3 regions of the Burkholderia crassaminum genome follow, and region 3 is predicted to be linked to each of the others. Evidence: predicted binding sites of a transcription regulator. Region 3 holds the regulator's gene; each other region holds the start of a gene.

Region 1 (3,275 bases), 2.0 Mb from region 3:
CCGGCTTCCGCGATCTTCGCGCCGGCTTCGGAAGCCGCATGCGCGACGACGGCGGACGCGGCCGCGTCGATCTGCGCCTGCGCGGCGGATGCGAGGCCGCTCGCGGACAGCGGCGGCACCGCTGACGCCGCGGACGCGATGCCGGCCTTCGCGGCGTTGAGCTGCTGGTTGACGGTGCTCGCCACCTGGTCGAGCGCCTTGGCCGCGTTGTTCGCGGCATCGGCAGCCGCGCTCGCGGCCGTATCGGGTTGCGTGACCGGCGCACCGGACTTCTCGCAGCCCGCGAGCAACAGCAGCGCGCCGGCGGCCACGGCCGCCAGTACGGACCCGGGCACACGACGCGCCCGCGATGTCTTCATGTTCATCAGCAATCTCCGGCCGCGCATCGCGCGGCCTCGTGGTTGGACCGACGTCGATGATACCGCCTGTGGAACAGGGCCAATCACGCCCCGCCATTAAAAATGGCTTTCAATTTCGGACTCGTCTGATTCAATCGCGCACGCGAGCGCACTAAAGTTGACACGCTTCAATCCGCTTCGGACGTGCCCCTTTTTCTCATGGATTTCCTCATCGACTGGTTCATCGCCCTGGCCGCGCTGCTCGCCGCCATCCTGTTCCTGTGTCTGCGCCCGCGGTCGGCGTGCCGTCTGGCCGAATCCGGGCGAGCGCGCCGCGTCGCAACCGCGCGACTGCTCACACAGGCCGTGATCGGGTTCTGGACGGCCGCGCTGATCGTCGTGCAAGGCATCCTCGGCCCCGACGGCGAAGGCCAGTCGCTTGCGGGCTTCGCGGCGCTCGCGTTTGCCGCGCTCGGGCTGACGACCGTCGCCGCCTACTGGTCGGCGTGCGCGCTGCGGCTGCGCCGGCCGCCCCAGCTGTTCCCGCGCCACTGACGCAGCGGATCGGTGCGCAACGACGCACCATCGCGCACCACGCCGCACCAATCGGCTCGTCGCACGCACCAGTTCCGCACGCACCGCACCACACACGTGCACCCGGCATCGCACTCGGTCCGTGCCGGGCGCGCCCCCTTCCCGTGCACGATTCACCGGAATGCCGCAACGTGCGGCGTTCGAGCACCAACTCCATGCAGCCGCTCACCAAGTTGGCTCGATACTTGCATTCCTTGCCCGTTTTTTGCGCAAGGAAGCCACGGCATGGTTGGTCTGAAATCCGGCGTCGACACACTGTTCCTGTTGATCGGTGCCGTCATGGTGCTCGCGATGCACGCGGGCTTTGCATTTCTCGAACTCGGCACGGTCCGCAAGAAGAACCAGGTCAACGCGCTCGTGAAGATCCTGGTCGACTTCTCGGTGTCGACGCTCGCGTATTTCTTCATTGGCTACACGATCGCGTACGGCGTCGAATTCTTCGACGACATCGGCACGCTGTCGCAGCACAACGGCTACGCGCTCGTGCGCTTCTTCTTCCTGCTGACCTTCGCGGCGGCGATTCCCGCGATCGTGTCCGGCGGCATCGCCGAGCGCGCGAAGTTCAATCCGCAACTCGTCGCGACGCTGATCATCGTCGGCTTCATCTATCCGTTCTTCGAAGGAATGGCATGGAACGAACGCTTCGGCGTGCAAGCCTGGCTCACGCACGCGTTCGGCGCGCCGTTCCACGATTTCGCGGGCTCGGTCGTCGTGCACGCGTTCGGCGGCTGGGTCGCGCTGCCGGCCGTACTGCTGCTCGGCGCGCGCCACGGCCGCTACGCGAAGGACGGCCGGATCGCCGCGCACCCGCCGTCGAACATCCCGTTCCTCGCGCTCGGCGCGTGGGTGCTCGCGGTCGGCTGGTTCGGCTTCAACGTGATGAGCGCACAAACGCTCGACAAGGTCAGCGGCCTCGTCGCCGTGAACTCGCTGATGGCGATGGTCGGTGGCACGCTCGCCGCGTGGATGGCCGGCCGCAACGACCCGGGCTTCACGTACAACGGGCCGCTCGCGGGCCTCGTCGCGGTGTGCGCGGGCTCCGACGTGATGCACCCGATCGGCGCACTCGTCACGGGCGCCGCGGCCGGCGCGCTGTTCGTCGCGATGTTCACCTGCGTACAGAACAAGTGGCGCATCGACGACGTGCTCGGCGTATGGCCGCTGCACGGCATGTGCGGCGCGCTCGGCGGCCTCGCGGCCGGCGTGTTCGGCCTGCCTGCCCTCGGCGGCCTTGGCGGCGTGTCGTTCATGTCGCAGCTCGTCGGCACGCTCGGCGGCATCGCGATCGCGACCGCGGGCGGCACGCTCGTCTACGGTGCGCTGAAAGCGACCGTCGGGCTGCGCCTCGACCGCGAAGCCGAGTTCGACGGCGCCGACCTGTCGATCCACCGTATCTCGGCGACGCCCGAACGCGATTGAGCGCCTGACGAACGCCTGACGCATCATTACGTTTTCAATTCAAAAAACTTTCATCGAGCGTCCTTACACTTCCGTCCAGTTTTCAATATGCCTTCGTGAAGCTTGCCGTTCGCCTGCTTGCGCTTCACGAAGGCCATTCTTCCAACAACTGAAACTGGACTCCACATGCCCGCGTTGCCCAATGCTGCCCGTCGTCAGGCCCTGAAGATCCTCGCCGGCGCGCCGATGCTGCCCCTTTCCGGCCTCGCGCTGCCGGCCCTGCTGACGGGTTGCGGCGGCGACGACAATCCGGCGTCGACGCCGGCCCCGGTCGCCGCAGCGTACACGTCGGCGACGTTCTCGGCGATGGCCGCGCCCACGCTCGACAACGCGGCCGCGATGGCCACGACGACGGTCGGCTCGACGCTGTCGGTGTCGTTCTCGGACGGCTCGTCGCGCAACTTCAAGCTGGCGTACCGGCCGTTCTTCGTGACGGGCGACATGGTGCCGGACGGCAAGGGCGGCACGACGCTCGCGGGCGGCTACTACGACATCAACAACCAGCCGATCATCGACCGCTCGGTTGCCGGCAAGGAGCGCCAGTTCTATTCCGACTGCCCGGACGGCAGCTCGCTGCTGACGCTGAAGAACGCGAACGTGCCCGGTGTGAAGGGCAACACGGTGTTCGCCGTCGTGCAGTTCGAATACACGACGCGCGACCAGGCCAGCGCATCGCAGTACGGCCAGCTGCCGTCGCCGATCGCGGTGCTGACGCTCGACCAGGATCCGGCCAACGGCGCGCTGAAGGTCGTCAAATACCACAACGTCGACACGTCGAAGGCGCACGGCCTGTGGATCACCTGCGGCGCGAGCCTGTCGCCGTGGGGCACGCACCTGTCGAGCGAGGAGTACGAGCCGGACGCGACCAAGGTCGCGACCGACGCG
Region 2 (3,275 bases), 730 kb from region 3:
GCGGATCCGCGAAACGCACGCCGATCCGGCCACGCCGGTCGACTTCGAGTCGCCGGAGAACCAGCACCGCTTCAACATGGGTGTGTTCCCGGTGGGCGCGACGATCATCCCGAACGGCTACAACCGGATTCCCGGTTTCTCGGTCGGCGACCTGCACTTCGTGCCGGGCTTCCCGGTGATGGCGTGGCCGATGATCGAATGGGTGCTCGATACGAAGTACGCGCATCTGCATCATGCGACGCCGCACGCGGAGCGTTCGCTGTACGTGTTCGAGCTGCCGGAATCGACGCTCACGCCGCTGATGGAGCGCATCGAGCGCGATTTCCCGGGCGTGCGCGTGTTCAGCCTGCCGAGCGTGGGCGATACGGAGCGCGGCGGGATCTATGCGCGCCGTCACATCGACCTCGGCGTGAAGGGCGAGCCGGAAGCGGTCGCGGCCGCGTACGTGAAGCTGCGCGAAGGCGTGCACCTGCTCGGCGGCGACGTCGTCGAACCCGAGACGCCGCGCGCCTGAGCGGCCCGCCAACCGGCGGCACAAAAACCACGGGCCGCGCAACGCGGCCCGTCATCGGCATGTCATCGCCCGGCTCGACGATGAGGTTGTCGTCACCGGCGGAAGCGGCGCGCCGTCAGGCGCCGATCCACGGCAGTTTCCGGAAGCACCAGCCGTCGACCGTCTTGCGGTGGCCTTCGGCGTCCTTCGCGCCCTCGAAGCCTTCGAGCAGGTCGAACGCCTTCGTGAAGCCGGCCTGCGTGGAGGCGACCGCGGCGAGCTTCGAGCGCGCGGCGCTGCGGCACAGGAACAGGATCGGTGTATCGGCCGGGAGGGCCGCCTTCAGTTCGTTGACGAATTCGGCGTTCGGCACGCCGCCCGGGTAGCGCGTCCATTCGAGGTGCAGGTACTGGCCGTCGCCGACCAGCGGGCGGCCGATCCAGTCGAGTTCGGCGCGGGTGCGCACGTCGACGAGGCGCGCCGACGGATCGAGCTGCAGCAGCTCGAAGGCTTCGGCCGGCAGCAGCGCCCCGGCGTAGTTGAGCGCGCCTTGGGCGCGGCGTTCGTCGGCCTTCGTGTAAAGCTGGTCGAGCGTACTCATGGCAGGGAGTCTCCTATCGGTCAAACGAACATTCTAGCGCGGCGTCGCGGCACGGATGGCCGTGTGGGGTACGGTGCGCGCACCACACACGCGTTCACCAAAAAAGTGCAGAATGGCGCGCATGCACCAGAATGATTCCGTGACCGCGGTGCGTTGCGACGATTGCACCATGGCGGTGCCATCGACCGGCGAGCGGTGCGAAGCCGAGCCCCGGAATCGCGCAGCCCGGCCCCGGCGCGGCGAGCGCCGGCGCGATTCGCGCCAATCTTGCGCACAGGTGGCACGGAAGCTGCTTTATAGAATTCGGTCGAATCGGGGCGCGCTGCGCCAAAGCAAGATCCCGATCAGCTCGATAAACGAGGCGGTTCCCAGTCCGCCAGAATTGTTCAATCAGGAGAAGAGGTTATGAGTAAAACCGTCGCCGACGTCATGCAACTCGTGAAGGACGAGGACTGCAAGTTTGTCGATTTCCGCTTCACGGACACGCGCGGCAAGGAACAGCACGTGTCGGTGCCGGTTTCGGCGTTCGACGAAGACAAGTTCGAAAGCGGCCATGCATTCGACGGTTCGTCGATCGCGGGCTGGAAGGGTATCGAGGCGTCGGACATGCTGCTCATGCCGGACCCGAACGCAGCCTTCATCGACCCGTTCTATGAAGAGTCGACCCTCGTGCTGACCTGCGACGTGGTCGAGCCGGCCGACGGCAAGGGCTACGAGCGCGACCCGCGATCGCTCGCGAAGCGCGGCGAAGCGTACCTGAAGAGCACGGGCATCGGCGACACGGCCTACTTCGGTCCGGAACCGGAATTCTTCATTTTCGACTCGGTCCAGTGGAACACGGACATGTCGGGCTGCTTCGTGAAGATCAACTCGGAAGAAGCGCCGTGGTCGGCAGGCAAGGAATTCGAAGGCGGCAACACGGGCCACCGTCCGGGCACGAAGGGCGGCTACTTCCCGGTCGCGCCGGTCGACACGTTCCAGGACATGCGTTCGGAAATGTGCCTGCTGCTCGAACAGCTCGGCATCCCGGTCGAAGTGCACCACCACGAAGTGGCGGGCCAGGGCCAGAACGAAATCGGCACGAAGTTCTCGACGCTGGTCGAGCGCGCCGACTGGACGCAATGGTCGAAGTACATCATCCATAACGTCGCGCACTCGTACGGCAAGACGGCGACGTTCATGCCGAAGCCGGTCGTCGGCGACAACGGTTCGGGCATGCACGTTCACCAGTCGATCTGGAAGGACGGCCAGAACCTGTTCGCGGGCAACGGCTACGCCGGCCTGTCGGAACTGGCGCTGTTCTACATCGGCGGCATCATCAAGCACGCTCGCGCGCTGAACGCGATCACGAACCCGACGACGAACTCGTACAAGCGTCTGGTCCCGCACTTCGAAGCACCGGTCAAGCTCGCTTACTCGGCGCGCAACCGTTCGGCATCGATCCGCATTCCGCACGTGTCGAACCCGAAGGGCCGCCGTATCGAAACGCGCTTCCCGGATCCGATGGCGAACCCGTACCTGTGCTTCACGGCGCTGATGATGGCCGGCCTCGACGGGATCCAGAACAAGATCCATCCGGGCGAAGCAGCGGACAAGAACCTGTACGACCTGCCGCCGGAAGAGGATGCAAAGATCCCGACCGTCTGCGCGGGCCTCGACCAGGCACTCGAAGCGCTCGACAAGGATCGCGAGTTCCTGACGCGCGGCGGCGTGTTCACGGACGGCATGCTGGACGCGTACCTCGCGCTGAAGGAGCAGGAGCTGGCGAAGTTCCGCATGACGACGCACCCGATCGAGTTCGAGATGTACTACTCGCTGTAATCGGCGATGGCGCTTCGATTCAGCGCCGTTTTGCCGGTTCGTTCCCGTCGCGCGGTTGGCGGCGGGGGCGGCGGAGTCTGAAAGGGGCGGCGTCCAGCCGTCCCTTTTTTGTTCCGGTGATTTTCCTTTTCTGGCCCGTTGAGGCGCGACAAGCACGCAGATGGTTCTGAAGAATCTGATCAAGGCGAAAACGGGGCAGCCCGAGCGACTGACGGACGACGAGCGGCTCGCACGCTCGGGCCTGCTGGCGGGGCTGGAAGCGCTGCCGACGGTCGTGATCGTGCTCGACCGCAAGACGCTGCGGATCGCGTTCGCGAACCCGTCCGCGGAGGCGATGCTCGACATCTCGCGCCGGCAGCT
Region 3 (3,275 bases):
TTCTACACCGCGAAGGGCGGCAAGGACGTCGCCGCACCGGGCAACCCGAACGGCCGCGTGCGCGCGATGCTGTCGCCGAAGAACGGCGGCCCCGCGCCGCTGAACGGCGCGCCGGCGAAGCTGTCGCCGTCGACCACGATCCAGGGAGCGCCGGGCCAATGAACGCGCTACCGAACCGTCAGCCGGCCGGCACCACGAGTTCGCTCGTGGTCCGAAACCTGAAGAAGCGCTACGGCACGCGCACGGTCGTCAAGGACGTGTCGCTCGACGTGAAGAGCGGCGAAGTCGTCGGCCTGCTCGGCCCGAACGGCGCCGGCAAGACCACGTCGTTCTACATGATCGTCGGCCTCGTGCCGCTCGACGCGGGCGAGATCTCGCTGAACGGCAGCTCGATCAGCCTGCTGCCGATCCACAAGCGCGCGTCGCTCGGCCTGTCGTACCTGCCGCAGGAAGCGTCCGTGTTCCGCAAGCTGACCGTCGAGGAAAACATCCGCGCGGTGCTCGAGCTGCAGCACGGCGAAGACGGCAAGCGGCTGTCGAAGGACGCGATCTCGTCGCGCACCGAAGCGCTGCTCGACGAGCTGCAGATCGGCCACCTGCGCGAGAACCCCGCACTGTCGCTGTCGGGCGGCGAGCGGCGTCGGGTCGAAATCGCGCGCGCGCTCGCGACCAACCCGAACTTCATCCTGCTCGACGAACCGTTCGCCGGCGTCGACCCGATCGCGGTGCTCGAGATCCAGAAGATCGTCAAGTTCCTGAAGCAGCGCAACATCGGCGTGCTGATTACCGATCACAACGTCCGCGAAACGCTCGGCATCTGCGATCACGCCTACATCATCAGCGACGGCTCGGTGCTCGCCGCCGGTGCGCCGAGCGAAATCATCGAAAACGAAAGCGTGCGCCGCGTGTACCTCGGCGAACACTTCCGGATGTAACTCCCTCCTCGTGGCTGGCTGCACCCCGCCCGGCGTCGCCGCGCGGGGCCGCGCCCTGCTTCGCGGCCATGCCCGCGGCCGGGCGGCGCGCCGCGCGTAATCGCGGATGGCTCAACGCGCCTGGGTCGTGGCAAACTGCCGGTATGACTCCCTCCTCGCCATGAAAGCCAGCCTTCAACTCCGCCTGTCGCAACATCTGGCGCTGACACCCCAGCTACAGCAGTCGATCCGGCTCCTGCAGTTGTCGACGCTCGAATTGCAGCAGGAAGTCGCGATGGCCGTCGCGCAGAACCCGCTGCTCGAGAACGACGACGAATGGATCGCGAGCCCGCTGCGTGTCGCAGCGGACGGATCGTTGATTGCGCAGACGCCTCCCGCCCAGAACACCGAACCCACTTCGACAAGCAGCAGTTCGTCGAGCGATCGCGCCGAACGTGACGAGCCGGCCGGCGCGGACGAATACGACGGTTATGCATCCGGCGACGGCAACGACGGCCCGCAGTGGAATCTCGACGAATTCGGCCGCTCGAGCGGCGCGTCCGACGACGACGATCTCCCGCCGCTGCAGGTGCAGGAGGCGGCGACGTCGCTGCGCGACCACCTGTCCGCGCAGTTGCGCGTCACGCAGGCCGGCCCGCGCGATCGCGCGCTCGTGATGTTCCTGATCGAATCGCTCGACGACGACGGCTACCTGACCGCCACGCTCGACGAAGTGCTCGCCGACCTGCCGCCCGAGCTGGAGATCGACTGCGACGAACTGAACGCGGCGCTCGCGCTGCTGCACAGCTTCGACCCGGCCGGGGTCGGCGCCCGCTCCGCATCCGAATGCCTGAAGCTGCAGTTGCTGCGCCTCGATCCGTCCCCGACACGCACGCTCGCGCTCGAGATCGTGTCGCAGCATCTCGAACTGCTCGCCGCCCGCGACTTCACGCGGTTGCGCAAGCACCTGAAGGCGAGCGACGACGCGCTGCGCGACGCACACACGCTGATCCGCTCGCTGGAGCCGTTCCCCGGCGCCGCATACGGCAGGGCCGAGGCCGACTACGTCGTGCCCGACATCATGGTGAAGAAGGCCGGCCAGGGATGGCTCGCGGAACTCAATCCGGAGGTCGTGCCGCGCCTGCGGATCAACAACCTCTACGCGAACATCTTGCGCAACAGCCGCGGCGATCCGTCGGCCGGTTCGCTCAAGCAGCAGCTCCAGGAAGCACGCTGGCTGATCAAAAACATTCAGCAGCGATTCGACACGATCCTGCGTGTCGCGCAGGCTATTGTCGAGCGTCAAAAGAACTTCTTTGCGCACGGTGAAATTGCCATGCGCCCCTTGGTTTTGCGGGAAATAGCTGATACGCTGGGCCTACACGAGTCGACTGTCAGCCGTGTGACAACCGGGAAGTACATGCTGACCCCGTTCGGGACGCTTGAATTTAAGTACTTCTTCGGATCTCACGTCTCGACCGACACCGGTGGCGCCGCCTCGTCGACCGCCATCCGAGCCCTGATCAAGCAACTGATAGGAGCTGAAGACCCAAAATCGCCACTTTCGGATAGCCGCATTGCCGAGCTGCTGGCAGAACAGGGGTTCGTGGTCGCGCGCCGCACGGTTGCGAAATATCGCGAAGCCCTCAAGATCCCGGCAGTCAATCTGCGAAAGTCTCTTTAGGCCTGCTGCCTGCCCGGCGGCAGGCGTGTTCCGGCCACCGCGCACACGGGGAACAGGCCGGGCGACTTGTCAGCGATACGCCGCCACGTGCGGCACGGGCAAGTCGACCGGAGCGCCGCCTCGATGCGGCCGGGTGGTCACTCGCTTGGAGAAGCACTATGAACCTGAAGATCAGTGGACATCATCTCGAAGTCACGCCTGCAATTCGCGAATACGTGATCACCAAGCTGGACCGGGTGCTACGGCATAGCGATCAGGTGATCGATGGCACTGTGATCCTCTCGGTCGACAATCACAAGGAAAAGGACAAGCAGCAGCGCGCGGAAATCAACCTGCACCTGAAGGGCAAGGACATCTTCGTCGAAAGCGCGAACGGCAACCTGTACGCCGCGATCGATTTGCTGATCGACAAGCTGGATCGCCAGGTCGTCAAGCACATGGAGCGCCTGCAAACGCACGCGCACGACCCGATCAAGCTTCAACCGTCGATCGACCAGATCGAACTGCCGCCGCAGTAACCTTCACCGCAACACACACGTCGCCCGGTTCGCCGGGCGTTTTTTTTGCGACTCCGCGCCCGTGGTGCAACCGGTCCGTCCGCACTGCGCCACGCACGCGGCTGTGCTCTATAATGTTCCGGTTATCGCCGGGGGGGCGCTGGATGCGGTAGCTGCCTT

What was found. The regulator sigma-54, encoded in region 3, starts transcription at its own class of promoters, with help from an activator protein. The targets are predictions, from matches to a motif close to TGGCANGNAANCTGCTTT.
Region 1: a site for sigma-54 is predicted at 1,107-1,124, ahead of ACPTTF_RS06070 (ammonium transporter). Genes of this name have one in related genera too.
Region 2: a site for sigma-54 is predicted at 1,373-1,390, ahead of glnA (type I glutamate--ammonia ligase). Genes of this name have one in related genera too.

Annotation. Positions count from the first base shown of each region.
Region 1 covers NZ_OZ183799.1:1,311,851-1,315,125, reverse strand. Annotated here, with positions in the region: gene ACPTTF_RS06080 (hypothetical protein) at 1-365, opposite strand, end outside; gene ACPTTF_RS06075 (hypothetical protein) at 558-893, shown strand; gene ACPTTF_RS06070 (ammonium transporter) at 1,158-2,351, shown strand; gene ACPTTF_RS06065 (PhoX family protein) at 2,517-3,275, shown strand, end outside.
Region 2 covers NZ_OZ183799.1:2,538,627-2,541,901, reverse strand. Annotated here, with positions in the region: gene ACPTTF_RS11715 (competence/damage-inducible protein A) at 1-514, shown strand, start outside; gene ACPTTF_RS11710 (rhodanese-like domain-containing protein) at 630-1,094, opposite strand; gene glnA (type I glutamate--ammonia ligase) at 1,500-2,915, shown strand; gene glnL (nitrogen regulation protein NR(II)) at 3,076-3,275, shown strand, end outside.
Region 3 covers NZ_OZ183799.1:3,269,982-3,273,256, forward strand. Annotated here, with positions in the region: gene lptA (lipopolysaccharide transport periplasmic protein LptA) at 1-162, shown strand, start outside; gene lptB (LPS export ABC transporter ATP-binding protein) at 159-935, shown strand; gene ACPTTF_RS15175 (RNA polymerase factor sigma-54) at 1,096-2,598, shown strand; gene hpf (ribosome hibernation-promoting factor, HPF/YfiA family) at 2,757-3,116, shown strand.